One region of the Streptomyces sp. NPDC055243 genome, then DNA from elsewhere that is predicted to be linked to it. Evidence: riboswitches for the same ligand, from Rfam matches in the RefSeq annotation. Region 1 holds a riboswitch; each other region holds the start of a gene.
The links. A riboswitch is a leader RNA that binds a small molecule or an ion and turns the genes downstream of it on or off. The one in region 1 is predicted to bind thiamine pyrophosphate.
Positions count from the first base shown of each region.

Region 2: another riboswitch for thiamine pyrophosphate. It lies ahead of thiC (phosphomethylpyrimidine synthase ThiC); the one in region 1 lies ahead of ACIGXX_RS28260 (thiamine ABC transporter substrate binding subunit).
Region 3: another riboswitch for thiamine pyrophosphate. It lies ahead of thiO (glycine oxidase ThiO); the one in region 1 lies ahead of ACIGXX_RS28260 (thiamine ABC transporter substrate binding subunit).
Region 4: another riboswitch for thiamine pyrophosphate. It lies ahead of thiM (hydroxyethylthiazole kinase); the one in region 1 lies ahead of ACIGXX_RS28260 (thiamine ABC transporter substrate binding subunit).

Region 1 is NZ_JBITWR010000010.1:233,425-240,822, reverse strand. Features, by position in the region: gene ACIGXX_RS28275 (LOG family protein) at 1-697, shown strand, start outside; gene ACIGXX_RS28270 (ABC transporter ATP-binding protein) at 741-1,769, opposite strand; gene ACIGXX_RS28265 (ABC transporter permease) at 1,781-3,391, opposite strand; gene ACIGXX_RS28260 (thiamine ABC transporter substrate binding subunit) at 3,487-4,590, opposite strand; TPP riboswitch at 4,678-4,794, opposite strand; gene rlmN (23S rRNA (adenine(2503)-C(2))-methyltransferase RlmN) at 4,849-5,955, opposite strand; gene ACIGXX_RS28250 (phosphatidate cytidylyltransferase) at 6,310-7,365, opposite strand.
Region 2 is NZ_JBITWR010000004.1:175,638-183,035, forward strand. Features, by position in the region: gene ACIGXX_RS13630 (metallophosphoesterase) at 1-706, shown strand, start outside; gene ACIGXX_RS13635 (hypothetical protein) at 888-1,763, shown strand; gene thiC (phosphomethylpyrimidine synthase ThiC) at 1,868-3,649, opposite strand; TPP riboswitch at 3,642-3,796, opposite strand; gene ACIGXX_RS13645 (YibE/F family protein) at 3,868-5,286, shown strand; gene ACIGXX_RS13650 (SsgA family sporulation/cell division regulator) at 5,348-5,785, opposite strand; gene ACIGXX_RS13655 (IclR family transcriptional regulator) at 5,889-6,614, opposite strand; gene ACIGXX_RS13660 (DUF5326 family protein) at 6,995-7,216, opposite strand.
Region 3 is NZ_JBITWR010000007.1:21,468-28,865, forward strand. Features, by position in the region: gene ACIGXX_RS21065 (deoxyribonuclease IV) at 1-591, opposite strand, end outside; gene pknB (Stk1 family PASTA domain-containing Ser/Thr kinase) at 627-2,591, opposite strand; gene ACIGXX_RS21075 (thiazole synthase) at 2,683-3,477, opposite strand; gene thiS (sulfur carrier protein ThiS) at 3,484-3,702, opposite strand; gene thiO (glycine oxidase ThiO) at 3,699-4,889, opposite strand; TPP riboswitch at 4,887-4,999, opposite strand; gene ACIGXX_RS21090 (NAD(P)/FAD-dependent oxidoreductase) at 5,184-6,350, shown strand; gene ACIGXX_RS21095 (Rv2175c family DNA-binding protein) at 6,405-6,770, shown strand; gene thiE (thiamine phosphate synthase) at 6,858-7,398, shown strand, end outside.
Region 4 is NZ_JBITWR010000005.1:283,676-291,073, reverse strand. Features, by position in the region: gene ACIGXX_RS17310 (acetolactate synthase large subunit) at 1-344, opposite strand, end outside; gene ACIGXX_RS17305 (cytochrome P450) at 615-1,004, shown strand; gene ACIGXX_RS17300 (hypothetical protein) at 992-1,441, shown strand; gene ACIGXX_RS17295 (hypothetical protein) at 1,474-1,791, shown strand; gene ACIGXX_RS17290 (hypothetical protein) at 1,799-2,281, opposite strand; TPP riboswitch at 2,401-2,526, shown strand; gene thiM (hydroxyethylthiazole kinase) at 2,520-3,350, shown strand; gene thiE (thiamine phosphate synthase) at 3,597-4,235, shown strand; gene thiD (bifunctional hydroxymethylpyrimidine kinase/phosphomethylpyrimidine kinase) at 4,232-5,065, shown strand; gene ACIGXX_RS17270 (TenA family protein) at 5,071-5,760, shown strand; gene ACIGXX_RS17265 (purine-cytosine permease family protein) at 5,757-7,154, shown strand; partial or broken gene ACIGXX_RS17260 (transcriptional regulator) at 7,346-7,398, shown strand, end outside.

The DNA of each region.
Region 1 (7,398 bases):
CGCCCTCGACGAACTGCTCGTCAGCGCGCGGGTGGTGGGCGTCATGGGCGGCCACGCGATGGCCCGCGGCACGGACGCGTACGAGGGCGCAGCCCGGCTCGGCCGCTCGCTGGCCCGCGCCGGGTTCACGGTCGCCACGGGCGGCGGCCCCGGCGCGATGGAGGCGGCGAACCTGGGCGCGTACGCGTCGGTCTTCCGCGACGAGATGCTGGACGAGGCGCTCGAACTCCTCGCCAAGGCACCCTCCTTCACGCCGTCGATCACCGAGTGGGCGCGGGCCGCCTTCGACGTCCGCGAGCGCTGGCCGTCCGGCGGCGCCTCGGTGGGCATCCCCACCTGGTTCTACGGCCACGAGCCGCCGAACGCCTTCGCCACCCACCTGGCCAAGTACTTCGCCAACGCCACCCGCGAGGACGGACTGCTCGCCCGCTCGAACGCGGGCGTGATCTTCCTCCCCGGCGCGGCGGGCACGCTCCAGGAGATCTTCGACGCGGCTACGCCGAACTACTACGAGTCCCGCGGCGAACCGGCCCCGATGATCCTGGTGAACCGGGAGCACTGGACGGACCGCCTCCCGGCGTGGCCACTGCTTCAGGCGCTGGCGCGCGGGCGTTCCATGGAGTCGAAGATCGCCTTGGTGGACAGGGTGGAGGAGGCCCCCGACGTCCTGCGGGGCTTCAGCCCGTACGGCTTCTGAGCACCCCGTACGGATTCCGGGGCGGGCCCCCGGAGGGCGGGGATCAGCCCAGCACCACGACATCCCCGGCGTCGAACGCAACCCCCACGGTGTCCCCCACCCCAGGCGCGTCCCGCAGCGCACAGGCCGCCTCCAGCCGCGGCCCCACCCGTGGCTCCAGATGAACGGCGACGTGCGTGCCCCGGAAGGTGCGCGCCGTCACCGCGCACGGCAGCCCCTCGTCGGCGGGGACCAGCCGCACCCCTGCGGGCCGCACCAGCAGCCGGCACCGGCCGTCCACCGCGTCCTCAGGCACCGGCACCTTGCCCCACACGGTGTCCGCCACGTCACCGACGACCGTGGCGTCGACGACGTTGTCGAAGCCGAGGAACCGCGCCACGAACTCGTCCGCCGGGTTCCGCCAGACCTCAAGTGGCGTACCGGACTGGGCGATCCGCCCCTCCCGCATCACCACGACCCGGTCCGCGAGCGCGAAGGCCTCGCCCTGGTCGTGCGTGACCGCGAGCACCGTCGTACCCAACTCGTCGAAGAGTTCACGGAGTTCGACGACAAGCCGCTCCCGCAGCGACCGGTCGAGCTGACCGAGCGGCTCGTCGAGCATGAGCAGGCGCGGCCTCGGCGCGAGCGCCCGCGCCAGGGCCACCCGCTGCTGCTCGCCGCCCGAGAGCGAGGCGACGGCGCGGCGCTGCGCACCCGGCAGCCCCACCAGTTCGAGCAACTCGGCCACGCGGTTGGCCTGTTCGCCCCGCGACGCCCCGTGCATCCGCAGCCCGAAGGCGACATTGCCCGCCACGTCGCGCTGCGGGAACAGCTGGTGGTCCTGGAACATCAGGCCCACCCCCCGCTTGTGCGCGGGCACGCCCCGCTGATCGCGGCCATCGAGCAGGACCTGCCCGGCGTCGAGCTCCTGGAGCCCGGCGACCGCGCGCAGCAGCGTCGACTTGCCGCTGCCGCTGGGCCCGAGCACGCACACGATCTCGTGCTCCCCGACCGCGAGCCCGACCCGGTCGAGCACGGCCCGCGACCCGAACCGCACGGTCGCGTCCGCCAACGTCAGCAGGCCCGGACCCACGCCCACACTCATCAGAACTCCCCAGTCGTGCGGTCGGTACGGAGCCGTTCGAGCAGCAGCAGCGACACCGCGCACACCACCATCAAGATCGTCGAAAGTGCCATCGCCTGCCCGTAGTTGAGCTCCCCGGCCCGCCCCAGCAGCCGCGCCACGGCGACCGGCAGCGTCGGATTGTCCGGCCGCGCGATGAACACGGTTGCGCCGAACTCCCCCAGAGACACGGCGAAGGCGAATCCGGCGGCGATGAGCAGCGCCCGCCGCACCATCGGCAGGTCGACCTCCCGCCAGGCCCGCAGCGGCGAGGCCCCGAGCACGGCCGCCGCCTCACGCAGGCGTCCGTCCACCGCGCGCAGGACGGGAAGCATGGTGCGTACGACGAAGGGCACGCCCACCAGAGCCTGCGCTAGCGGCACCAGAATCCAGGTGGAGCGCAGGTCGAGCGGCGGCTTGTCCAGCGTGATCAGGAACCCGAAGCCGACCGTCACCGCGGACACCCCGAGCGGCAGCATCAACAGCGCGTCGAAACCGCGCACCAGGCGACCGGCCTTCCGCGTGAGCGCCGCCGCCGCGAGCCCGCCGATCACCAGGGCGATGGCGGTGGCGGCGAGCGCGTACTGGAGCGAATTCCAGACGGCCTCGATCGGCGGCACGAGGAAGGCCCCGCCGTCCGCCGATGTCAGCTCCCTGTAGTAGGTGAAGCCGTAGCCGTCGGGGCCACTGAATGACCGCTCGATCAGCACCCCGAGCGGCAGCAGGATCAGCACGGCGATGGTGACCATGACCCCGCCGAGCAGCGTCCACTGCCCCGCCCCGCGCGGCGCCCGCGCGACCACGGAGGCGTCGACCAGCTTCAGGGCGGTCTCCCGCCGCCGCACGGTCCACGCGTGCACGGCGAGGATCAGGCCGACCGCAGCGAACTGCACGATGGTCAGGACGGCGGCCGTCGGCAGGTCCAGGAGCTGGGCGGTCTGCCGGTAGATCTCGACTTCCAGCGTGGAGTACGCGGGCCCGCCGAGGATCTGCACGACGCCGAACGAGGTGAACGTGAACAGGAAGACCATGAGCGAGGCCGCGGCGACCGCGGGCCCGAGCGCGGGCAGCGTCACCGTCCGCCAGGCCGTCCAGCGCGAGGCGCCGAGCATGCGCGCGGCCTCCTCCTGGCGCGGATCGAGCTGCGACCAGAGCCCGCCGACCGTGCGGACGACGACGGCGTAGTTGAAGAAGACGTGCGCGAGCAGGATCGCCCACACGGTGGTGTCGAGCCGCACGCCCCACATCTCGTCCAGCAGCCCGCCCCGGCCGAGCAACGCCAGGAACGCGGTCCCGACGACGACCGTCGGCAGCACGAACGGCACCGTGACGACGGCCCGCAGGATCTGCTTGCCCCTGAACTCGAAGCGCGCGAAGACGTACGCGCCGGGGAGCGCGATGAGCAGCGTGAGTGCGGTCGACGCGAGCGCCTGCCAGGTGGTGAACCACAGCACGTGCCGCACGTCCGACTGCCCGACGACGTCCGCGATCCGCCCGAACTGCCACTGCCCGCCCACCTTCAGGCCGCGCGCGACGATCGCGGCGACCGGATAGGCGAAGAAGACCGCGAAGAACGCGACGGGCACGGCCATCAGACCGAGCCGCGCCGCGCCCCCGCGCGCAAGCCCCTGAGGGGACTTGCCCCGAGGGGACTTCCCCTTACGGAGCTTGCCCTCGCGGGGCTTGCCTACTTCAGTACGAGCGAGGTCCACGACTTGACCCACTGCTCGCGGTTGTCGGCGATCTTCTTCGGCGCCAGGGTCTCCGGCTCGGCGATCGTCACGCCGTGCTCGGCGAACAGCTCGGGCACCTCGGAGTTCTTCCGCACCGGGTTCACGAACATGTTCAGCGGCATGTCGTTCTGGAACTCGCTGCTGAGCAGGAAGTCGAGCAGCGCCTTGCCGCCCTTCTCGTTCTTGGCGTTGCCGAGCAGCCCCGCGTACTCGACCTGCCGGAAGCAGGTGCCCGTCGCGACGCCGGTCGGCGCCTCCTTGGGCTGCGGCTTCGCGTAGAGCACCTCGACGGGCGGGGACGAGGCGTACGAGACGACGAGAGGACGGTCGCCCTTGGCCTTCTTGCCGCCCGCGGAGCCGGAGAACTCCTCGTTGTAGGCCTGCTCCCAGCCGTCGACGACCTTGACGCCGTTGTCCTTGAGCTTCTTCCAGTAGCCCTGCCAGCCGTCGTCGCCGTACTCGGCGGCCGTGCCCAGCAGGAAGCCGAGACCGGGCGAGGAGGTCGCGGCGTTCTCGGTGACCAGCAGGTTCTTGTAGGCGGGCTTGGTCAGGTCCGCGAAGGACTTCGGCGGCGCGAGCTTCTTGTCTGCGAAGTACTTCTTGTCGTAGTTGACGCAGATGTCGCCGCTGTCGACCGGCGTGACCCGGTGCTTGTCCTGGTCGACGCGGAACTGCGGGAGAACCTGGTCCGAGCCCTTGGCCTCGTACGACTGGAAGAGATCGTTGTCGAGCGCGCGCGAGAGCAGGGTGTTGTCGACGCCGAAGAAGACGTCGCCCTGCGGGTTGTCCTTGGAGAGGATCGCCTTGTTGACGGCGGCGCCGGCGTCCCCGTCCTTGAGGACGTCGACCTTGTACCCGGAGCTCTTCTCGAACGCCTTCAGTACGTCCTTGGAGACGTTGAAGGAGTCATGGCTGACAAGCGTGACGCTCTTGGAGTCTTCGGCCTTGTCGCCGCTGCCCGACGAGCTGCCGCACGCGGAGAGCGCGACGAGCGAGAGGCCGACCGCGACGGCGGTGACCGTGGCCTTCTTGGTGGTGCTCACTTGGGTGGTGCTCACTGAATTGATTCCTCCTGGAGTGACCAGGAAGAGACGCGGCCCTGCCCGCGGACCGGATGGAACCGGTCCGCGGGCAGGGCGCAACAGCATGAGTGATGTCCGAACTTCCTACCCGGAATGACCCGGGCAAGGTTCAGAGGGTCTGCGGCCAACCTGTCCTTGGTGCCGCACTCTCAGCGCTGTGGCGCTCCCCTGTCGGAATATGAAGATGTGTTCCGGCTATGAAGTTGTGTTCCGGCCAGAGTAACCCTCGGCGGACTAACGCTCGGACGCGGCGAGCTGACCGCACGCCCCGTCGATCTCCTGGCCACGGGTGTCACGCACCGTGACGGGCACCCCATGGGCAGCAATGGCATCCACGAAGGCCTTCTCGTCCTCGGGCCGCGATGCCGTCCACTTCGATCCCGGCGTCGGGTTCAGCGGGATGAGGTTCACGTGCACGGGCTTGCCCTTGAGCAGCCGCCCGAGGCGGTCACCGCGCCACGCGTGGTCGTTGATGTCCCGGATCAGCGCGTACTCGATGGAGAGGCGGCGCCCCGACTTGGCGGCGTACTCCCAGCCGGCTTCGAGGACCTCGCGCACGTTCCACCGCGTGTTGACGGGTACGAGGGTGTCGCGGAGCTCGTCGTCGGGCGCGTGCAGCGAGATGGCGAGGCGGCACTTGAAGCCCTCGTCGGCGAACCGGTGGATGGCGGGCACGAGCCCGACGGTCGACACGGTGATCCCACGCTGCGAGAGCCCCACGCCGTCGGGCTCAGGATCGGTGAGCCTGCGGATCGCCCCGGTCACCCGGTTGTAGTTGGCGAGGGGCTCGCCCATCCCCATGAAGACGATGTTGCTCAGCCGCGCCGGGCCCCCGGGAATCTCCCCGTCCCGCAGCGCCCGCATCCCGTCGACGATCTGGTGCACGATCTCGGCGGTCGACAGGTTCCGGTCGAGACCGGCCTGCCCCGTCGCGCAGAACGGGCAGTTCATCCCGCACCCGGCCTGCGACGAGATGCACATCGTCACGCGGTCGGGATAGCGCATGAGCACGGACTCGACGAGCGTCCCGTCGAAGAGCCGCCACAGCGTCTTGCGCGTGGTGTCGTCGTCACAGCTGATGTGCCGCACCACGGACATCAGCTCGGGAAGCAACGCCTCCTGCAGCTTCTGGCGCGAACCGGCGGGGATGTCGGTCCACTGCTCCGGGTCGTGCGCGTACCGCGCGAAGTAGTGCTGCGAGAGCTGCTTGGCGCGAAACGGCTTCTCGCCGACGGCGGCGACGGCTTCCTTGCGCTCGGCGGGCGTGAGGTCGGCGAGATGCCGCGGCGGCTTCTTGGCTCCGCGGGGCGCGACAAAGGTGAGTTCTCCGGGTACAGGCATGGTCCATCCAGTGTCGCAGACACCGGAGGTCCAGCCGGGCCACGGTCCCCCGCAACGCGCCCCGTGCGCGCAAGGCCGTCGACCGGGTGTTCCTTCCGAGGGACGCCGGGCACACGTGAGCAATGACCTCTTACTGTCTGGCATCGGTGCAACTGGCGGAGAAGTGGGTCGGTCCCCCGTGGTTCAAGTGGGCCTTCCTGGGCGTGTGGGTGCTCTGCGGAGTTTTCATCCTCTTCAAGCTGAGCCGGAACGGATGGAAGTTCCCCCGGCGGCGCTGACGACCGCCGGGCCGGGCATACGAAAAGGGGCCCGCCGTCCCCTGGACGACGAGCCCCTCACGTACGTGTACGCAGGTCAGCCGGACCCTACGAAGACGACGAGCAGCAGCCACACCACCGGAGCGGTCGGCAGCAGCGAGTCGAGGCGGTCCATGATGCCCCCGTGGCCGGGAAGCAGCGTGCCCATGTCCTTGATGCCCAGGTCACGCTTGATCATCGACTCGCCCAGGTCACCGAGCGTGGCGCTCGCGGCGACCGCGAGGCCGATGAGCAGCCCCTGCCACCACGTGCCGCCGTCGATGAGGAACTCCATGCACAGCGCGCCCCCGGCCATCGCGAACGTCACCGCGCCGACCAGGCCCTCGCGGGTCTTGCCGGGGCTGATGCGCGGGGCCAGCTTGTGCTTGCCGAAGCGCCAGCCGATCGCATACGCCCCGGTGTCGCTGACCACGGTCAGGAGCAGGAACGTGAGCACCCGCATCGCGCCGTCGTCCGCGGTGAGCATCAGCGCCACGAACGTGGCGAGGAACGGGACGTAGAACGCCGCGAAGACGCCCGCCGTGACGTCCTTCAGATAGCCCTCGGGCGGCTCGGTCATCCGCCAGACGAGCACCGCGAGCGCGGTGAGCGCCATGGCGACCCAGGCACCCTCGGCCCCGCGGACGTAGCCGGCGACGACCATCGCGGCGCCGCCCACCGCCAGCGGGACCAGCGGCGCCTTGATGCCCTTGCGCTCCTCGAGCCGCGAGGTGAGCTCCCAGAGACCGACCACGACGGCGACCGCTATGACGCCGATGAAGAGGGCCTTCACGATGAAGAGCGACGCGATGATCACCGCGCCGAGCCCCACGCCGACTCCTATGGCCGCCCCGAGATCACGGCCCGCGCTCTTCTTCTGCGGCGCTTGAGGCGCACGCGGCGCCTCGGGGGCGGGCTGTGATGCGCTGGACATGGGCTCCTGGGGTACTTCAGGCACGTCAGGCACGATGGGCATGGGCTGCGTCTCTGCTGGATACAGGGCGTCATGCGCATCGTACGCGGGACCTGCCGGGGCAGCCCCTTGAGCAGGGCCCTGGTCGGGCGGCCCCCAGTACCCGGCTCTGGGAGGCGCCCCCCAGGAAGAGTCGTTCACGGATCGGATTCCTCAGTCCTCAGACCCGAGCAC
Region 2 (7,398 bases), on a different contig from region 1:
GCGCCTGTGGTTCCTCGGCGACTTCACCGACCGCGGCCCGGACGGCATCGGCGTCATCGACCTCGTGATGCGCCTGTCCGCGCAGGCGGCGGCCGCCGGCGGCTACTGCAAGGCCCTGATGGGCAACCACGAGCTGCTCCTGCTCGGCGCGAAGCGGTTCGGGGACACCCCGGTCAACTCGGGCGCCGGCACGGCCACCTTCCAGGCGGCCTGGCTCCTGAACGGCGGCCAGAAGACCGACATGGAACGCCTGGAAGACCACCACTTGCAGTGGATGGCCCGCCTCGACGCGATCGAGTCGGAGGACGGGCATCTCCTGATGCACTCCGACACGACCGCCTACCTGGATTACGGCGACTCGATCGAAGCCGTGAACGACACGGTCCGCGAGACCCTCACGCGCAACGACGCGGACGAGTGCTGGGATCTCTTCCGGAAGTTCACCAAGCGCTTCGCCTTCCGGGACGAGTCGGGCCCCGATGCCGTACGTGAACTCCTCGACATGTACGGCGGCCACCGCATCGTGCATGGCCACAGCCCCATCCCGTATCTGCTCGGCGATGTCGGCTCCGAGGATGACTCGGACGGCGGCGGACCCGTCATCGAGGGCCCCCACATCTACGCAGGCGGACTGGCCATCGCCATGGACGGCGGCGTGACCATGGCCGGAAAACTGCTGGTCTGCCAACTGCCCCTGGATAACTGAGCGTTCACGGGGCAGGTGCACCCCTACACGATCACGCTGGCCAAGGGGCCTTTTTCTGGAAACCCCCTGTCACCGCGTGCCGTCACGGCTCTACCATCGGCTTATCCGTAGCAGGCTCCCCTCCGTTTCTGCCCGACGGCTCGTAGCCATGCGAGCCCCAAGCCCTACGGAGCATCGGGGGATGCACATGAACAGCGCTCCACACCTGCTCAATGAGGACCGCCCCGAATACGAGCGGATCCTCGATGAGGCGCTGCGCACCGCACCGAACCGTCCTGATCTCGCCGCAGTGGGCGAGCGGCTCAATCCCGAGCAACTGCGCACCATGGCGCTGAACGCCACGGCGCTGATCACTGCCGCCGCCGCGACCGAGTACACGCACTATGTGAAGGTCCGCGAGGAACTGCGCGAAAGCGGATCTGCCGCACCATCGATCCGGGAGCGGAGCCCAGAGGGCCCGGCGGAAGCCGGCTCCGGCGGCCTCGGTCTCGCCACCACGATGGGGGAGGTCACCACCCAGGCATCGGGGGCGGGGGCCGTCGCCGTCGTCGCGGTGCTCGCACCTGTTCTCGCCGGGGCGGCCGCCGCGATCTTCCTGCTCGTCGGCTACATCCTGAAGATGCTCAACCCCGAGCCCGCCTTCGCGGAAACCCTGCTCACCGCGGGGTGGCTGTTCGGCGCGCTCACCGCAGGCGGCATCCTGATCGCTGCGATCGGCCTGCTCCTGACCGCCCTGCGCAACGGCTCCACCTCGCTGCAGGCCGGTTCGTACGGCGAACACAACGAGGAGGTGGTCCGCGCCAGGGAAGCCTGGGGCGAGGCACTCCTGGAGCGCGGTCTCCTGCCGTTCCTGCGGGAGGCGCTCGCGGATCCGGGGGCGGCGCACGCGGCTCGTACGCCGGCGGCGGACCCGAGCAGCCGCATGCCCCACCTCGGCTACAACAGGCCCGGATTCAGCAGCCCGGACGGCGGCCCCGCGGCGGGACCGCGCCCGAGCTTCTCGAGCCCGGACTTCTCAAGCCCGGACTTCGGCGGGCCCGACCACAAGCCGGAGTAGTACGCGCGGTTTCGGGCGGACGGACGGTCACGGCCGTCCGCCCGAAGCACCACGCGCTGGCGCTGATCAGTCGGCGAGCCGCTGGTCAGTGGGCGAGCCGCTGCTCAGTCGGCGATCGGGAGATACACGCGGTTTCCGGCTGCCGCGAACTCCTTGGACTTCTGCTCCATGCCCGCCTCGATCTCGTTCTGCGTGCCGCCGTGCTCACGGCGGATGTCGTGCGAGATCTTCATGGAACAGAACTTCGGCCCGCACATCGAGCAGAAGTGCGCCGTCTTCGCGGGCTCCGCCGGCAGGGTCTCGTCGTGGAACTCCCGCGCCGTGACCGGGTCGAGGGCCAGGTTGAACTGGTCCTCCCAGCGGAACTCGAAGCGCGCGTCCGAGAGCGCGTCGTCCCAGTCCTGCGCGCCCGGGTGCCCCTTGGCGAGGTCCGCCGCGTGCGCCGCGATCTTGTACGTGATGACGCCGGTCTTCACGTCGTCGCGGTTGGGCAGGCCCAGGTGCTCCTTGGGCGTGACGTAGCAGAGCATCGCCGTGCCCCACCAGCCGATCATCGCGGCACCGATGCCGGAGGTGATGTGGTCGTACGCGGGCGCGATGTCCGTGGTCAGCGGGCCGAGCGTGTAGAACGGCGCCTCCTCGCAGATCTCCTGCTGAAGGTCGATGTTCTCCTTGATCTTGTGCATCGGGACATGTCCCGGGCCCTCGATCATGGTCTGTACGTTGTGACGCTTGGCGATCGTGTTGAGTTCCCCGAGGGTGCGCAACTCGGCGAACTGCGCCTCGTCGTTGGCGTCCGCGATCGAACCGGGCCGCAGCCCGTCGCCGAGCGAGTACGTCACGTCGTACGCAGCGAGGATGTCGCAGAGCTCCTCGAAGTTCTCGTAGAGGAAGCTCTCCTTGTGGTGCGCGAGACACCAGGCAGCCATGATCGAACCGCCGCGCGAGACGATGCCGGTCTTGCGGTTGGCGGTCAGCGGGACGTACGGAAGGCGCACACCCGCGTGCACCGTCATGTAGTCCACGCCCTGTTCGGCCTGCTCGATGACCGTGTCCTTGTAGATCTCCCAGGTCAGCGCCTCGGCCTGGCCGTCGACCTTCTCCAGGGCCTGGTAGAGCGGCACGGTGCCGATGGGGACGGGGGAGTTGCGCAGGACCCACTCGCGGGTCGTGTGGATGTTGCGCCCGGTGGACAGGTCCATGACCGTGTCGGCGCCCCACTTGGTCGCCCAGGTCATCTTGTCCACCTCCTCCTCGATGGAGGAGGTGACCGCGGAGTTGCCGATGTTGGCGTTCACCTTCACCAGGAACCTCTTGCCGATGATCATCGGCTCGATCTCCGGGTGGTTGACGTTGGCGGGAATGACGGCGCGACCGGCGGCGACCTCCGCGCGCACGACCTCGGGATCGAGGTTCTCGCGGATCCCGATGAACTCCATCTCGGGCGTGATCTCGCCGCGACGGGCGTACGCCAGCTGCGTCACCGCCTGGCCCTCTCGGCCGCGACGCGGCTGACGCGGACGGCCGGGGAAGACCGCGTCGAGGTTCTTCAGGCCGCCGCGCGGCGAGGTGTGCTTGATGCCGTCGTCCTCGGGACGGGGCGGGCGGCCCACGTACTCCTCGGTGTCGCCGCGAGCGATGATCCAGTTCTCGCGCAGCGGCGCGAGGCCCCTGCGGACGTCGGTGTCGATGGACTCGTCGGTGTACGGCCCCGAGGTGTCGTACAGGGTCACGGCCTTGCCGTTGGTGAGGTGCACCTGTCGGACCGGCACCCGCAGGTCGGGGCGTGAGCCCTCGACGTACGCCTTGTGCCAGCCGATGGACTTCCCGGCCTCGTCGCTCTGGTTCTGCGTCGAGGCAGGCGTGCGTGCGTCCGCTGTGGTCATGAGACCTACTCCCTACGCCGGCATTACCCGGTAACAGGTTCGGCGGTCGACGCAGCGAATCCCGCACGGCTCGGGCACATTTGTGCCGCTTCGTACGGAGGTCAGCGCCCTCTCAGCCCGGTGCTCCGAGCTCCCGCGATTGCAAAGGTGTCTCCACGCTAGCGTCCTATCGGGCGCGCTGAACAGAGGGCCCCCGCCGTTCTTGCGATGATCGGGCAGTGACCACCACACAGCCGCCGTCCCAGCCGCCCGTCCCGAACGTGCCTCCGGACCCGCACGGGCACTCCCACAGCCACGGTCCCGCCGCGCCCGTCTCCAAGCATCTGCGCAAGGTCATCGCCGCCGTGCTGATTCCCTTCGCCACCGCGGTGCTCGTGGGGCTCGCGGTGTTCTGGCCAGGTGGCGCTCCGTCCCACGAGCGCACCGGAGTCGGCTTCGACCGGCAGACCCAGTCGGCCGATGTGACCAAGGTGCAGAAGCTCTCCTGCAAGGACGTGAACGCCTCGCAGACCCCGCCCAACGGCGACACCTCCACCGCCGAGGGGCAGTCCGCGCAGTCCCGCGCGGAAGGCATCTGCAAGAAGGCGACGATCGAGGTGACCAGCGGCAAGGACACGGGCCGCACCTTCACCGAGATCGTCCAGCCGGACTCACCGCGGCAGTTGCGCGAGGGCCAGGAGGTGGTGGTCGCCTATGAGCCATCGGCCCCCGAGGAGCTCCAGTACTCGGTCACCGACGTGAACCGGAAGTTCCCCATGGCCCTGCTCGCCGGGATCTTCGCGCTCGCCGTCGTCGTGGTGGGCCGGCTGCGTGGCGTCATGGCCCTGGTCGCCCTGGCGTTGAGCTTCCTGGTCCTGACGTTCTTCATCCTGCCCGCGATCCTGCAGGGCTCGAACCCGCTGGTCGTGGCGGTGATCGGGGCCAGCGCCATCATGCTGATCGCGCTCTATCTGTGCCACGGGCTCACGGCGCGCACATCGGTCGCGGTCCTGGGCACGCTGATCTCGCTGCTCCTCATCGGGCTGCTCGGCTCGCTCTTCATCGGCTGGGCCTCACTCACCGGCAACACGGACGACAACACCGGCCTGATCCACGGCCTGTACCCGGACATCGACATGAGCGGTCTGCTGCTCGCCGGCGTCATCATCGGCTCGCTCGGCGTGCTCGACGACGTGACGGTGACGCAGACGTCCGCGGTCTGGGAACTGCACCAGGCCAACCCCACGATGGGCTGGCGCGGTCTGTACGGCGCGGCCATCCGCATCGGCCGCGACCACATCGCCTCGGTCGTCAACACCCTGGTCCTGGCCTACGCGGGCGCCGCGCTGCCCCTGCTGCTGCTCTTCTCGATCGCCCAGAGCAGCGTGGGCACGGTGGCCAACAGCGAGCTGGTCGCCGAGGAGATCGTGCGCACCCTGGTCGGCTCGATCGGCCTGGTCGCCTCCGTGCCGGTGACGACCGCGCTCGCGGCCCTGGTGGTCTCGGCCGACCGCTCGACCCCCGCGGGCCGTACGGGAAGCACGGCGCACCCGGCAGGCACGTCGCACCCGGGGATCGCGGGCCACCCGGGCGGCGCCGGTGCCACTCCGGCCGCCAAGCAGACCCGAGGCGGAAAAGGCCGACGCCGCAAGGCCTGAGCGGCCGATGCCACGAAATGCACCAATCTGCCGTACGGCTGCGCCTCTTGGATCGCGGGGGTCAGCCCGCGCTCTGCTCCTCGGCGAGGATCCGGTCCAGCGCTTCGTCCAGGTGCGTCTCGAGATCGGCGAGCGCCCGCTCCTGCCCCAGCGGAACCAGCTTGTCCGTCCGGTCGAGGAAGGCGAGCAGCGGCGGAATCCCCACCCGGAACAGCGCCTGGTCCGGCCCGACCTGAAGCCTGATGAGCACCTCGTCGAGCAGTTCGGGATCGGTGGGCGCGATGTGCACATCCCCGTCGCCGCACGCCCCGCCCACCCCGTCGACCAGCAACTCACGTCCGAAGGCCCAGGTCACAGGGGCGTCGCCGGGGAGGTGGAAGGTCAGCCGGACGGCGTAGGGATCACCGCTCTCATAACCCAGCTCCACCGGGATGCGAAACGACAGCTCCTCGGAAACGAGGAAGCTCATCATGACCTCTGCCTGGACCGACTCGCGCATCGCCCGCCTACCCCGTCGCTAAAGCTCGACTGGCCAGGAACCAACTCCCTGACACTCATGGCATCTTGCTTAACGTACACATCAGATCACAAGGAGTGAGTTTTCAGATGCTGATAGAGAAGGCAAGTGTCCCCAGTAGCCTTCCGATCTCATTCTGCAACCTCGCGGCCGCAGGCAGTAGTCGATCTGCTTGATAGGACGGAACGGAAATCGCCATCGTCGCCGCCGTGTTACCCGCAGTGATCGGAATCGCGGCACAGACCGTTCCCAACGCGTACTCCTGCCGCTCCACCACGGGCCGCATCCGGCCCATCCCCTCCAGACGGCGCAGGAAGGCCCGGTCGTCGTGGACCGAGTACGGAGTGATCGACTGCACCGGGTAGCGGGAGAGGTGGTCCTGGCGCTGCTCGTCGTCGAGTTGGCCGAGCAGACACTGCCCGATCGCATGGGCGTGTCCCGTCTCGCGGAAGTCGGCCCACTCCTCCACCGCCGGATTGCCCGGCGTGTCCGCGACCGCCACGACCTCGATCTCGCCCTCGCGGTAGACGGCGAAGTACACCGGCACCCCGATGGCGTCGCGCCAGTGCTCCAGGGCTTCGCCGATCATGCCGCGACGATTCTGCTGTGCCCCGCTCGCGCTCAGCCGCTCGGCCGCCTCGCCGAGCACGAACACTCCCTTGTCCCGGCGCAGATAGCCCTCGTGGGTCAGCGTGCGCAGCAGGTGATACGCCGTGGGCAGCGCGAGCCCGGCCTCCCGGGCCAACTGCTTGGCGGGGGCGCCCTCCTGATGCGCGGAGGCGGCTTCCAGCAACCGCATCGCCCGCTGCACCGAGCCAATGAGAGTCGGCGCGGCGGCAGTTGATGCCGTGACGGTCGGCGGTGCGCCGTACGAGGCGTTGTTCGCCGGGGAGCCCTTGGCCGAGGAGCCACGGGAGGCGGAGCCACTGGACGGGGAGCCAGCGGGCGGGGAGCCGGCGGACGGAGGGTCGTTGGACGAGGTGTCGGCGGGTGTGGCGTCAACCGAGGCCAAGGTTCACTCCCGAAACGCGTGGGGGTTCCGCCCGTGCCCGGGATACACGGGTGGGAGCGCAGGGCGCCCGCGCGCGGGGATCGACACCCCGCGTCGGTTTTCGGACTCTAACCGGTGGCCGCCGGCCTAAGCCCCCACAGCGGGAAACTTCCCCCACCCGAGCGAACTGTTGCGAAAAATCACCAATCGCTGCGCGAAGAGGTCGACCCGGATATGAACTTCCGTACGACGTAGATCAGTCCACCCACCAGCGCCACGAAAAGCAGTGCCTTGAACAACAGGCCGACCACGAATCCCACGACGCTCGCTATCAGACCGCCGAACACGACCAGGGCGATGACCGGCACCGCGATCCACTTCACCCACCACGGCAATCCCGAGAAGATCTCCTGCGCTGCCATCGTCCTTACCTCTCTCCGCATCTGTCCTACTTCTTGCATTCGATGCTAGGGCGGCGGAGGGCCCGACGGGGGCCTCGCATCCCTTGCCCTCCCCTGATCCGCCCCCTAGGGAACCCCGAGGTCGCAGCCCTGAGAAGTCAGCCCTGCGGCGTAGAGGATCCGCTCCCGCGGGAGCGGATCGG
Region 3 (7,398 bases), on a different contig from region 1:
CGCGAAGATGTGGCAGGTGTCCAGGCAGACGCCCAGCTTCGGATGGGCGTCCAGCGCGTCGAAGTACGGGCCGAAGTCCCAGGTGCGGGAGCAGAGCGAGAAGCCCTGGCCCGCGGTCGACTCCAGGAGGAGGAAGGGGTCGTCGTCGTGCGTCAGCTCGTCCAGGAGCGGCAGCATCCGCTCGCGCACCTGCCGCAGCGCGACGGAGCGCTCCCGGCCGCCGGTCGCCGAGCCGGTGTGCACGACGACGCCGAGCGCGCCGATCTCGCGGGCCCGGCGCAGCGAGTGGCGCAGGGACTCCACGGACTTCTCGGCGGTCGCCTCGGTGTGCGAGCCGAAGTTGATGAGGTAGGGCGCGTGGACGTACGCCGGGATGTTCTCCGCGGCGCAGGCCGCGCGGAACTCCTCGTCCTGCTTCGGATTGCCGGGCGGGGTCGCCCAGCCGCGCGGATTGGCGACGAAGACCTGGACGGCCTCGGCGCCCAGCTCACGGGCGTACGAGAGTCCGACGGAGGCGAGGCCGCCGGCCACGGGGACATGGCCGCCGACGGGATTGCGGGACGCTGCGATGGGGGACTTGTTGCTGCTCACGCGCTCAAGGGTGGCATGCGCGCGTGAGCGTCCCGTCAACGGATCTCGATGGTGATCTCGGAGCCCTTGGGCGCCTCGTCGCCGCCTTCCACCGACTGGCCCTTGACCGTATCCCCGAAGATGTTCAGCAGCCCGCGGTCCTCGTCGACCGTGAAGCCCGCGTCCTTGAGCTCCTTCGTGGCGTCGTCCACGCTCATGCCCTCGACGTCCGGGACCTCGATCATCTCCGGGCCCTTGGAGAGCGTGAGCGTGACCGTGTCGCCCTCGGCGAGCTGCCGCTGGTCCTCCGTGGGGGACTGTTCGAGGACGGTGCCCTTGTCCTCGTCGGAGTAGACCCGCTCCGTCTTGGTCTTGACCTTGAGGCCCAGGTCCTCCAGCTCGGCGGTCGCGTCGGCCTGGGATTCGCCCGTGACGTCCGGAACGTCGATCGCGGGGCCCTTGCTGACGACGATCGCGATCGCGGAGCCCGCCTTGCGCTTGGTGCCCGACTTCGGGTCCGTCCTGATCACGGAGCCCTTGCGCACCTCTTCGCTGAAGGCCTTGTTCGTCATCCCGGGAGCGAAACCGGCGTCCTTGAGCTTGCTCCTGGCCTCGGCCAGGGAAGTGCCCTTGAGGCTCGGGACCTTCACGATCTCGGGGCCCATGGAGACGGTCAGCGTCACCCGGCCGTTGTCACGGATGCGCTCGCCGGCCCCGGGGTCGGTGGCCATGACCGTGCCGCGCTTGTCGGTGTCGCTGTACGCGCGCTTGACGTCCTTCACGTCCAGCCCGGCTTCGCCGAGCCGCTTCTTGGCCGCCGACTCGGTCTTCGCCAGGAGCGGCGGGACCTTCGTGAACTGGCCTGAGTTGATGTACCAGACGCCCGCGCCGAGCCCCAGTGCGAGCAGGACGGCGGCGACCACCGCGAGCACGCCGCGGCGCGGGTTGCCGGGCCGTCCGCGGCCGGGGGCGGCCGGGGGAGCGGGCGGCGGAGTCTGCAGGACGCTCGTGCGGTTGAGCTGGTCCTGCCGGTCCTGCCGGCCTTGATCGTCGTCCGTCGGGAGCGGCAGCTGCACGGATCGCACCGCGCGCGGGATCACGCTCGTACGGTCGTCGGAGTTGTCATGCTCTCCGTGGTCAGCGCGCGCCTGCGGAGGCACCGCGTCCAGCTGCTCGACGGAGAGCGCGGCCCGCGCCTGCCTGGCCTGCCCCAGGAGCGCCACCGCGTCGTGCGGGCGGACGTCGGGCGTGCGGGCGGTGGCGGAGGCCACCAGCTCGTCCAGCTCGACGGCGAGCCCCGGGACGATCGCCGACGGGGGCGGCACGTCCTCGTGGAGGTGCTGGTAGAGCACCTGGGCGGGCGATTCACCGGAGTGCGGCTTGGCGCCGGTCAGCATTTCGTAGAGCACGACGCCGCACGCGTACACGTCCACGCGGGTGTCGGCCGTGCCGTGCTCTATCTGCTCGGGTGCGAGATAGGAGACCGTGCCGAGCACCGTGCCGGTCGTGTTCGTGACGGTGTCCACCGCGCGCACGAGGCCGAAGTCGGCGACCTTGACCCGGCCGTCGTCCCCTATGAGGACGTTCTCCGGCTTCATGTCGCGGTGCACGAACCCGGCGCGGTGCGCGGCGCCGAGCGCGGCGAGGACCGGCTCCAGGATGTCGAGGGCCGCGCGCGGCTGCAGGGCGCCGCGCTCGCGGAGCACGTCACGCAGGGTGCAGCCGGCGATGTACTCCATCGCGAGATAGACGTACGCACCGTCGGCGCCCTGGTCGTACACCCCCACCACGTTCGGGTGCGAGAGCCGGGCGACCGACTTCGCCTCGCGGATGAAGCGGTCGACGAACGAGACGTCGGCGGCCAGCGTCGGGTGCATCACCTTGAGCGCGAGCACGCGGTCGAGGCGGGTGTCCACGGCCCTGTAGACCGTGGCCATCCCGCCCACCGCGATCCGCCCGTCCACGCGATAGCGGCCGTCGAGCACCTGCCCGACGAGCGGGTCCTGAAGGGTCGTGTCCACGAAGGGAGTCTACGAGCCACCGCCGACACCGGTGCCCGCCCGGGTTGGCCCGGGCCCCGACTGCAGCCGAGCTGTGACAGGCACGCGACGCTCAGAACGCGGGCCGCTCCGGATCGAGCCGGGCCATGCCCTCCACGGGCGACGACGCCTCGGCGAAGTGCCGCCGGGGGATTCGCCCGGCCCGGTACGCGAGCCGCCCCGCCTCGACCCCGTGCCGCATGCCCTCGGCCATGAGGACCGGCTCCTGCGCCCGCGTCACGGCGGAGGCGAGCATCACACCCGCGCACCCCAGCTCCATGGCGAGCGCCGCGTCGGACGCCGTGCCCGCCCCCGCGTCCAGGATCACCGGCACGCCCGCGCGTTCGACGATCAGCTGGAAGTTGTGCGGGTTGCGGATGCCGAGCCCGGAGCCGATGGGGGAGCCGAGCGGCATGATCGCCGCGCAGCCCACGTCCTCCAGCTTCCGGGCGAGGACCGGGTCGTCGTTCGTGTACGGAAGGACCGTGAAGCCGTCGTCGACCAGGGTCTCGGCGGCGTCGATGAGCTCGATCGGGTCGGGAAGCAGCGTGCGCTCGTCCGCGATGACCTCCAGCTTGATCAGGTCGGTGCCGAGCGCCTCCCGCGCGAGCCGGGCGGTCAGGACGGCCTCGCCCGCGGTGAAGCAGCCCGCCGTGTTCGGCAGGACGCGGATGCCGAGCCGGTCGAGCACGGAGAGCACCGAGCCCTGCACCCCGGGGTCGAGGCGGCGCATCGCGACCGTCGTCAGCTCCGTACCGGAGGCGACCAGGGAACGTTCGAGCACGTCCAGGCTCGGCGCACCGCCCGTACCCATGATCAGGCGCGAGGAGAGGGTGAGCCCGCCGATGACGAAGGGATCGTCCGCCATGTCGGTTCAGCCTCCCTGGACCGCGGTGAGGACCTCGACGCGGTCCCCGTCGGTGAGCGGGGTGGTGGACCACCGGGTGCGCGGTACGACGGTTTCGTTGAGCGCGGCGGCGACCCCCGAAGGGGCCGCGGTGAGCGTGGCGACGAGGGCTTCGAGCGTGGTGCCCGCGGCCACATCGCGTGCCTCTCCGTTGACGAAGACGGCGGTAACGGCTGAGAGAGTCATGCGGGCTGCTCCACGAAGGGCTGCGTCAGGGGGGTGCGGACGAAGCGCAGGGGGGTGAACCCCCGTGCATCGTCGGGCAGTTCACCGGTGGTCAGGGCGTGCGCCATCACATCACCGGTGACCGGCGTCAGAAGTACGCCGTTGCGGTAGTGGCCGGTGGCCAGCTGGAGGCCGGGGAGCGCGGTCGGGCCGAGCAGCGGCGCGTTGTCGGGGGAGCCGGGGCGCAGGCCCGCGCGGGTCTCGGTCAGCGGCAGTTCCGTGATGCCCGGTACGAGCTCGTGGGCGTCCCGAAGCAGCTCGTACACGCCGCCCGCGGTGACCGTCGTGTCCCAGCCGAGCTCCTCGCTGGTCGCGCCGACGACGAGCTCACCGTTCTCGCGCGGCACCAGGTAGACGTGGCTGCCGCGCACGACGGCGCGCACGGTGCGGCTCAGGAACGGCGCGTACCGCTCCGGCACCGTGAGCCGAAGGACCTGCCCCTTCACGGGGCGCACGGGCGGCAGTACGCCCTCCGGAACCCCGGCGAGGCGCCCGCTGAGGCTGCCCGCGGCGAGCACGGTCTGACCGGCCTCCAGGGTGGTGCCGTCGGCGAGGACGACTCCGGTGGCCCGGTCGCCCGCGACGGTCAGGCGCTCCGCCCAGGTGCGGTGGAAGATCGCTCCCGCCCGCTCGCAGGCCACGACGAGCGCGGCGGCGAGCCTGCGCGGGTCGACCTGGTGATCGCCGTCGACGCGCAGGCCGCCCCGGACGCCCGGTGCGAGCATCGGCTCCAGACGGCGGCACTCGCGCCCGCTCAGCCACTCCGACGTGAGCCCCGACCGCTGCTGAAGGGTGTGCAGTTCGCGCAGGTGGGCGCGGTCGTCGGAGTCGAGCGCGACGGCGAGCGTGCCGCACGCGCGGTAGCCGAGATCGCGGCCGCTCGCCTCGGCCAGCTCGGCCGCGAACGCGGGATAGCGCTGCGCGGAGGCCAGATTCAGCGCCAGCAGCGTCTGCTCGCCGTAGTGCAGCTCGGTGACCGCGGCCAGCATGCCCGCGGCGACCTGCGCCGCGCCGCCGCCCGGTTCGGGGTCCACGACCGCGGTGGACAGGCCGCGCTGGGCCGCCCGCCAGGCCGTGACCAGGCCGATGATGCCGCCGCCTACGACCACGACGTCGGTCGTCGCGTGAGGTGGTGTCCGTGGATGCATGGGCGTCCAGCCCCTCCCTTCGCCGGCATGACCCGGATCAGGTTCGTACGGTCGGAGGCCGTCCAGCCTCCCTCTCAGCCCGGTGCGTCCGGGCTCCCGCGAGTGCTCTGCATCGGCCACCCTAGCCCCTGGCGTCCGGCGGCAGTAGGGGAGCTGTCCGGGTATGGGCGGTGACGGTGTGTCAGAGATCTCCCCGTCGCGCACTGAGTCCGGCGTCGCCCGCCGCCCTAGAGTGATCGGGTGAGTGAGCAGCGGAGGCAGGAAGAGCGCCGGGTGGTCGTCGTCGGCGCGGGGATGGCCGGGGTGCAGACCGCCGTGGCCCTGCGCGAGCAGGGGTTCCCCGGTGCGGTCACCCTGATCGGCGCGGAACCCCACCAGCCGTACGACAGACCGCCGCTGTCCAAGGCCGTGCTGCTCGGCAAGGCGGAGGGCTCCGCCTTCGACATCGACTTCGAGGCGCTCGGCATCGAGCTGAGCCTGGGCCGCGAGGTCACGGGCGTCCGCACCGCGGACCACGAACTGGACACCGAGCGGGGCCCGGTCCCGTACGACGCCCTGGTGATCGCCACCGGAGCCGAACCGATCCTGCTGCCCGGCGCCTCCGGGGTCCCCGGCGTCCATCTGCTGCGCACCCTCGACGACGCCGAGCGGCTGCGGCCCGTGCTCGCCGAGCAGCACCGCATCGTGGTCGTCGGCGCGGGCTGGATCGGCGCCGAGTTCGCGACCGCCGCCCGTGAGGCGGGCTGCTCGGTCACCGTCGTCGAAGCCGCCGGGCGACCGCTCGCGGGGGCACTCCCCGCGGAGGTCGCGGCGCCGATGGCCTCCTGGTACGCCGACTCCGGCGCCGAACTGCGCACCCACGCGCGCGTGGATCGCGTCGAGCCCGGCAGCGTCCTCCTGGACGACGGCACCCGGCTGCCCGCGGACGCCGTCGTCGTCGGCATCGGCGCCCGCCCCGCCACGGACTGGCTCGCGGACTCCGGCATCGCCCTGGGCGCCCACCGGGAGATCCTCGCCGACGACCACCTGCGCACGTCGGAACCCGATGTGTACGCGGTCGGCGACTGCTCCTCCTTCCCTTCGGGAAGGTATGGCGAGCGCCTTCTCGTGCACCACTGGGACAACGCCCTCCAGGGACCGCGCACGGTGGCGGCGAACATCATCGGCGAGACCCCTTCGGCGTACGACCCCGTCCCGTACTTCTGGTCCGAGCAGTTCGGCCGCTTCGTCCAGTACGCGGGACACCACGCCTCCGCCGACGAGCTGGTGTGGCGCGGCGACCCCTCGGGCGCCGCCTGGACCGTGTGCTGGTTCCTGCGGGGCGCCCTGGTGGCCGTCCTCGCGGTGGGCCGCCCCCGGGACCTGGCGCAGGGCCGCAAGCTGATCGAGGCGGGCGCCCGCCTCGCCCCTGAGCTGGTGGCGGACCCCGCGGTGCCGCTGAAGAAGGCCGTGCTGCCGTAGCCGACGGGACCCGGTGACCGGCCGCTGTCGGTGCCCGGAGCTACGCTTGACCCCGTGACCGAGATTGACGCAAAGACTGATGCTCTTGTCCCCGCCTGGCTCCACCTCCCCGACATCGCGGAACTGCTCGACGTCGAGGTGACGCGCGTGCGCCAGCTGGTCAAGGAGGGCCAGCTGATCGCCGTGCGCCGTGGTGAGAACCGCGCGCTTCAGGTGCCGGCCGCCTTCATCGACGGCGACAAGATCGTCAAGGGCCTCACCGGCACCCTGACGCTCCTGAGGGACGACGGCTTCTCCGACGAGGAAATGCTGGAGTGGCTCTTCACTCCCGACGAGACCCTGCCCGGCACCCCCGCGCAGGCCCTGAGCGAGAATCGCGGGACGGAGGTGAAGCGCCGCGCCCAGGCGCTCGCCGTCTGACCGACACGGAAAACCGTTGCGTACGGGCCGCGCGTCCCCCAGGGGACCCGCGGCCCGTAGGCCACCGACGACCGGGGGGACCTTTCCATGGCCGCCAAGCCTGCCCGCGAGCAGCTCGCCGACGCCCGCCTCTACCTGTGTGTGGACGCCCGTAAGCGCCAGGGAGACCTCCCGGAGTTCCTCGACGCCGTCCTCGGCAGCGGCGTGGACATCGTGCAGCTGCGCGACAAGGGCATGGAGGCGGCCGAGGAGCTCGACCACCTCCAGGTCTTCGCCGACGCCGCCCGCCGGCACGGCAAGCTCCTCGCGGTGAACGACCGCGCGGACGTCGCGCACGCCATCGGCGCCGACGTGCTCCACCTGGGCCAGGGCGACCTGCCGGTGCCCGCGGCCCGCCGCATCCTCGGCGAGGACGTCCTGATCGGCCGCTCCACGCACGCCGACGCCGAGGCGGCGGCCGCCGCGACGCAGGACGGCGTGGACTACTTCTGCACGGGCCCCTGCTGGCCGACCCCCACCAAGCCGGGCCGGTACGCCCCTGGACTCGACCTCGTCCGGTACACGGCCTCGCTCGGCACGGACCGCCCCTGGTTCGCCATCGGCGGCATCGACGCGGGCAATCTGGACG
Region 4 (7,398 bases), on a different contig from region 1:
CGCTCCTTGCCAACCTGCGCGGTGATCGCGACGACGGGCGTGCTGTTCGTCATGGCGTCGGCGACGCCCAGCATCAGGTTGATCGCCCCGGGCCCCAGCGTCGCGGACATCACACCCGCCGAGCCGGTGAGCCGGCCGTGCATCTCCGCCATGAAGGACGCGGCCTGCTCGTGCCGGGTGAGGACGTAGCGGATCTTCTCCGAGCGGGCGAGGGCGTTGGTGAAACGGATGTTCTCCTCGCCGGGCACGCCGAACACCACCTCGACGCCCTCGTTCTCCAGGCAGCGCACCAGGAGTTCGGCCGCTCCGTCGGGGGTCTGCTTCCGGTGCTCGGCGTCGCTCACGCTGATCGTGTCCTCTCCCGGGTTTCGGCCGCGCCGATGGGCGGGCCGGTCAGTCGTCTACCCCGGCCCACCGCTCGGACGCCTGCGGACCGGGTCTTACGAGCCAGACCCTCGGATTCTTGATCGCCGCCCAGCGTTCCTCGTCAGAGACCGCAGCCAGGGTCTGGTGGGTGCTGGACGTCATTCCAGAGCATCGGTGCTGCTCACCACCGGCTGGCCACCCGCCGATACGACTTCAGGGTGTTGTAGGAACGTCAATTCGACGGGCCTGTGCAGGGCACCACGCGCATCGCCGTGCGGGCCTGCCGGACCGGCGGCATCGACATCGAGGCGGGGCAGAGGGTCGTCGCCTTGTTCGCGGCGGCCAACCGCGACCCGGCCGCCTTCGAGTGGCCGGACGACCTGGTGCTCGACCGCTCCCCGAACCGTCACCTCGGCTACGGGCGGGGGCCGCACTCCTGCATCGGGACGACGGTCGCCCAGGCGGGCCTGCGCGCCCTGGTCGCGGCCCTGGCCGGGCACTCCGCCCGTCTGGAGGCCGCGGGCGACGGAGTGCGGCGGCGTACCGCGACCATGCGGGCCTTCGACTCGCTGCCCGCTGTCCTCCTTCCGCCGTTGACCCTTTCGCCCATCTCTTGGAGTCCGCCGTGCGCATCCTGATCGGCAACCACATCGACCCCTCTATACGGGCGCGCGGTGACATGCGCGCCTGGACCCAGCGCCTGTTCTGGTTCGCCCGCCCCGGCGACCTTCTCGTCCTGTGCTGCGAGCCGGATGCGGAGTTCGCCGACTATGCCCTGGCTCGCACCGGCGTGCGGCGCGAGGATCTGACCGTGCTGGCCGTTCCGCCCGGCGTGTGGGGAGAGAAGCTGCTCGAACCCTCCTGCCTGACCGCGCCCGCGTTCCTCGACCGGGTGCGCGCCGCGCTCGGCCCGTCCGGGGCCGAGCGCGGTGGAGGAGGTGTTCGCGCTGTGGCCGTCGGCCGCCGTGGCGCGGTTCGCCGCCGCGGTGAGCGCGGCCGACCGGGATCTCGGCGCGGCGTTCTTCGCGCAGGGTGGCGTACTTCGGAACGGCGGACAGCTACCTGCCCTACCTGACGCGATTCCTCCGCCCTGGCGGACATCTGGCGATGGCGACTCCCGCCACGACACGGGAGGTCCGTGAGCTCGGAGCCATCCCACCTCACATCAAGAAGGTGGTCGGCTGGGAGGCGATTGCCTGGCACACGGCGGAGTGGTGGCGCTTTCAGTGGGCGATCACCGAGCTCGTGGAGGTCACCTCCGCGTGGTTGCCACAAGACGCCTGGCGGGACTGGCTGTTGTGGGCCCGGGCAGCAGCCGAGCACACGCCCGACGGCCGGAGCGCGAACCAGCCCGTCATCGACATGCTCACCACAGACGGCGGAGAATTCCTCTCCTTCGCTCTGATAACTGCACGTAAGAACTGAGCAGACTTCACGCCGTCGGCAGTTCTGTCTCTCCGATCGTGATCGGAGAGACAGAACCTAGAGCCTCACTGTCGTTGCCGGCCTTTCGGAGCGCGCCGGCGCTCCAGCAGGTCTCGCACAGCTGCGTCATCCGTTGCTGCTCGCGGCAGATGACAGCCGGCCAGAATGCCTTCAACCAGGTGCCCGCGTCCGCTGAAGGCCTCGGGCCGATGGCTCGCAGGCTGCGTACCGTGCGATCGCTGACGCATCCCCAGGGGCCGTGCTCATCGGTGAAGGCCGTGGCGGTCGCATTGCAGCGGGGCCGGGCGAGATCGGCCGTCAGCAGTTGCTGGTCACAGCGGTCGGGCTCGACGTGGCCGCCGTCGGCCCGGCAGGTAGGACCGGCGGGTAGGCACGTACCGGTCCAGGTGGCGATGCGGTGTCGGAAGAGGTCCAGTACCTGGACGTGGCCCTCCTGCACACCGCTTGCGGCATCAGCCAATACGGACAAGTCGGGCCCTGGTGGCCAGAGGATCCCCAGTCAGTTCCGCCAACAGATCCGTGCAGATCCATGCCGTTTTGTGAGGTACCCGAGTGCGAACCCCCTTCCCCGAAGGAGGTACATTGCCTAGCGACCACCGCGGGAGCTCGGGAGTAGCCGGGCTGAGAGGGCGGACGGGACTTGCTCCCCTTTCCGCCGACCGCATGAACCTGGACCGGGTAATGCCGGCGTAGGAAGAGTGTTGACGATGGATACTGCCTCCGTACCTGCCCAGCACGGCACTGCCGTCTCCCGTGATGCCGTGGCGGATGTGATCGCGTCGCTGCGGACCTCCGCACCCCTTGTGCACTGCCTGACCAACGTCGTGGTGTCGCAGTTCACCGCGAACGTGCTGCTCGCGGCGGGGGCTGCCCCCGCCATGGTGCACAGCGCGGAGGAGGCCGGAGCGCTGGCCCGGGTGGCCGGCGGTGTCCTGGTCAACCTGGGAACGGTGACGTCCGTGACGGCGGCGGCGATGCGCGTCGCGGTCACCGAAGCGGCCGGGGCCGGGCGGCCGTGGGTGCTCGACCCCGTAGCGGTCGGCCCGCTGCCCTGGCGCACCGAACTCGCCCGCGAACTGCTGGAGAGCGCAACCCCAGCGGTCGTTCGCGGCAATGCTTCCGAGATCCTGGCACTGGACGGCGGCACGGGCGGACGCGGCGTGGACAGCACGGACGCCCCCGAGGCGGCGCTGGCCGCGGCGGGCGCGCTGGCCCGGCGCTACGGCTGTGCGGTCGCGGTGAGCGGACCGGAGGACGTTCTCACGGACGGGACGCGCGTGGTGCGCCTGGCCAACGGGCACCCGCTGCTGACTCTGGTGACGGGAACGGGCTGCTCACTCGGCGCCCTGGTGGCCGCCTGCACAGCCGTCACCGGCGACGCGCTGCTGGCCGCCACTGCCGCGACCGGCCTGCTCACGGTGGCCGCGGAGGACGCCGCCACCCGCTCTGCGGGGCCCGGCACGTTCGCCGTCGCCCTGATCGACGCGCTGTACGAGCTCAGCCCTGAGCGGCTCACCGAGGCTCTCCACCTGCGTTGAGCATGCGCGTACTGCGCGTACTGCGCGTACTGCGGGGCCTGCGTGAGCAGTGGCCTGGACGCCACCCGCCGCACAGTGCCCGCCCACCCCGGGGCGGCGGCCCCGACACCGAGTCCGGCTGCCCTGTCCCCCAACTCGCCCCGGTGCACAACTCAAGGTCCCTGCATGTCAGGGCCTGCCGTCCCCCGTACCTCCCGATGCGTTTCCCACGCCTTTCCCCGGCCGGGAGACCCCAAGGAGCAACCCATGCGACCTCCTCTTGATCCGTCCCTGTATCTCGTGACCGACACCAGACTCTGCGGGCACCGCGGTGTCGCCGCTACCGTTGCGGCGGCCGTCAAGGGCGGCGTCACCGCCGTGCAGTTGCGCGATCCGGACGCGGACGCCCGCACGCTGTTCTCGCTCGGCCGTGCGATCCAGGCCGAACTCGCGGGCACGGGCGTCCCCTTGATCGTCAACGATCGCCTGGACGTGGCGGTCTGGTTGGACGCGGACGGCGTCCACCTCGGGCAGCGGGACGTCTCCCCCGAGAGCGCCCGGCGCCAGCTCGGTCCCGATAAGTACATCGGCCTGTCCGTCAGTCGTCTTGAGCAGCTGGCGCACGTGCCGGACTCCGTCGACCACCTCGGTGTCGGGCCGGTGTTCCCGCAGTCCACCAAGCCGGACGCGGACGCCCCGCTGGGTCTGGGCGGCCTGGCTCAGATCGTCCGGGAGAGCCCGCTGCCCTGCGTGGCCATCGGCGGGATCGGCGTGTCCGAGGCCGCCGCGGTCATGAGAAGCGGCGTGGCCGGGATCGCTGTCGTCAGTGCGGTCTGCGGGCAGCCCGACCCCGAGGCGGCAGCCCAGTCCCTCGTGCGTACTCTGCGACAGGAGATCCCCGCGTGACCAGCCCGCCCATCGCCCTGACCATCGCCGCCAGCGACCCCTCCGGCGGCGCCGGGATTCAAGCCGACTTGAAGGCGTTCTCCGCCAACGGCGCCTACGGAACAGCCGTTCTGACCGCCCTGACCGCCCAGAACACTCAAGGCGTCACCGGCATCCATGCCATCCCCCCGGCGTTCGTCACCGAGCAGCTCGACACGCTGTTCGCCGACGTCCCGGTGGACGCCGTCAAGATCGGAATGCTGGCCGACGCCGGCATCGCCGCAGCCGTCGCACAAGCCCTGGAGCGGCACCGCCCCCGGTACGTCGTCCTGGACCCCGTCATGGTCTCGACCAGCGGCCACCGTCTCCTGGAGGCCGATGCGGTGGCGGTGCTGCGCGATCGTCTGCTGCCTCTCGCCGACCTGATCACCCCCAACCTCCCCGAGGCCGGCGACCTGCTGGGCACCGCCGCGGCGAAGAACCGCGCAGAAGCCATAGAGCAGGCCCACGCACTCCTGAAAACCGGCGCCAGGCGCGTCCTCCTCAAGGGCGGCCACCACACACACGACGCAGCGTCCGTGGACATCCTCGTCGACGCCACGCACGCCACGGGCGCCGGTGCCGCTGGCGTCACCGAGCTGTCCGCACCTCGCGTCAACACGCGCAACACCCATGGCACCGGCTGCACCCTCTCCGCCGCGATCGCCGCCCTGCGCCCGCAGCACGACGACTGGCACACAGCCGTCAGTGCCGCGAAGGCGTACCTGACCGGGGCCCTGCGCGCGGCCGACACCCTGCACATCGGCAGCGGCCACGGACCTGTCCACCACTTCCACCAGTACTGGAGCTGAGCCCCATGACCACAACGTTCTGCGACGAGCTGTGGACGGCCACCGCCGAGATACGTGCGGCCATCGACAAGCTGCCGTTCGTCATCGCCCTCGGCGACGGCACCCTGGACCGGGAGAAGTTCGTCTCCTACCTGGCCCAGGACGCCCACTACCTGCGCGGCTACGCCCGCGCGCTGGCCAGCGCCGCCGCGAAGGCGGACCTGCCGCAGGACATCGCGTTCTTCGCGAAGTCCGCCCACGACGCCGTGATCGTCGAGAGCTCCCTGCACGAGAGCAACGTCGTCGACGTCGACGCCTGGACGCCCTCCCCCACCTGCACCGGGTACACCTCCTACCTGCTCTCGGTTGCTCACACCCAGGGCTACCCGGAGCTGGCCGCCGCGGTCCTGCCCTGCTTCTGGATCTACGCCGAGGTGGGCCGGGCGCTCCTCGAGTCGGCCGGCGACCTCGCCACCCACCCCTACGGCGACTGGATCGGCACGTACGCCGACGAGGAGTTCGAAGCCGCCACCGAACACGCCCGACAGATCGTCAACCGGCTTGCGGACCAGGCCGACCCGGCCACCCGCGCACGGATGCGTACGGTCTTCACCACCGCGTCCACCTGGGAGTGGATGTTCTGGGACGCCGCCTGGCGCATGGAGACCTGGCCCGTGGGCGCCGCTCCTGCCCAGGTTTCGGAGCCCGCGAAGTGACGACCACCACCGAACCCGCCACCCCCAGACCGGCCCCGGCGAACGAGGCGCCGCTCACCCTCGACCAGCCCACACCCAAGGTCCTCAGCGGCCTGGACCAAGGCACCTTCTGGGCCAACCTGGGCGTCAGCCTGCTCGGCTTCAGCGGCATGCTGGTCGTCCTCGACCCCCTGGGCACCGGCGCTCCGACCCTGTCGTTCGCCGCGGCCGTCACCGCGTCCGTCGTCGGCACCCTGATCGGCACCGCCGCCCTGGGCCTCGCCGCCATCACCGGAGCCCGCACCGGCGCGCCCTCGATGGTCCTGCTGCGCGGCCTGTTCGGCGCGAAGGCGTCCTACCTGCCCACCGTCCTCAACGTGCTGCAGATGGTCGGCTGGGCCGTCTTCGAGCTGGTGGTCATCTCCACCGGCCTGAAGATCCTGGCCCGCCAGGCCTTCGGCGACCCGGGACCCGGCTGGCTGTACGTACTGCTCGCGGGCGCGGTGACGACAGCGCTCACGCTGCGCCCGCTCGGCGCCCTGCGCATCATCCGCCGCTACGTCACCATCGCCGTCGTCCTGGCCATCTGCTACCTGGGCTGGGACCTGGCCGGGCGCGGCATTCCGTTGGAGGGCGGCTCCTGGAAGGACTTCTGGTTCGCCGCCGACAGCGTGATCGCCGTGTCGATCTCCTGGCTGCCGTTGGTCGCCGACTACGCGCGCCACTCCCGCAGCGAGAAGGAGGCATTCGGCGGCCTGGTCATCGGCCAGACCCTCGCGGGCGTCGCGGGCTCGGTCCTCGGCGTGGCCGCCCTCGCCATGATCGCGTTCGACACCACCGACCCGTACAAGGTCTTCGACCCGTTCACCGCCACCAGCGTCGGCGTGATCTGCTTCGGTGTCCTGGTCCTGCGCGAGGTCGACCAGTCCTTCGCCAACGTCTACTCCACCGCCGTCTCCGTCCAGAACCTGCTGCCCCGGGCCGACCGCCGCATCCTGTGCCTGATCAGCGGCACCCTGGCCACGGTCCTGGCCCTTCTGGTGAACATGGACAGCTACGCCAGCTTCCTCTACCTGATCGGCGCGGTCTTCATCCCGATGTTCGCCGTCCTCGTCGTGGACTACTTCGTCCTCGGCGGCCACCGCACCTGGGACGTCTCCGAACAGGCCCCCACCCGCTGGGTCATGCTGCTGCCCTGGGCACTGGGCTTCGCCACCTACCAACTGATCGCGCCGACGAACATCGCCGGCTGGTCCGACTTCTGGGCCTGGCTGCAGGACGCCGTGGGCTTCACCGTCCAGCCGTGGATGAGCGCCTCCCTGCTCTCCTTCGCGGTAGCCGCCCTCACCACCCTCGCCGTGGGCCTAAGGGGGCGGCACGTGGCAGCGTCGGCCGAGCGGCACCCCGGGGAGTAACTCGTAGCACCACGGGTGCTACCTGGGCCAGCGACGCCTCGGAGCACGCCGCCGCATGCACGGCCGCCCCACCCGATGCCATCCGGCAACCGGGGGGGCGATCGTCTTGATGTGTCAACTGTCGAGGAGCGTGCCGTGGGCGATCGGCGAGTACACCTGTACGAGCATGTTGCGGTCCTGGCAGCAGGCCAGCCTGGAACCCGCTCGCCGCTGCTATGGTCACCGATTTCGCAGCCGTGCCGGA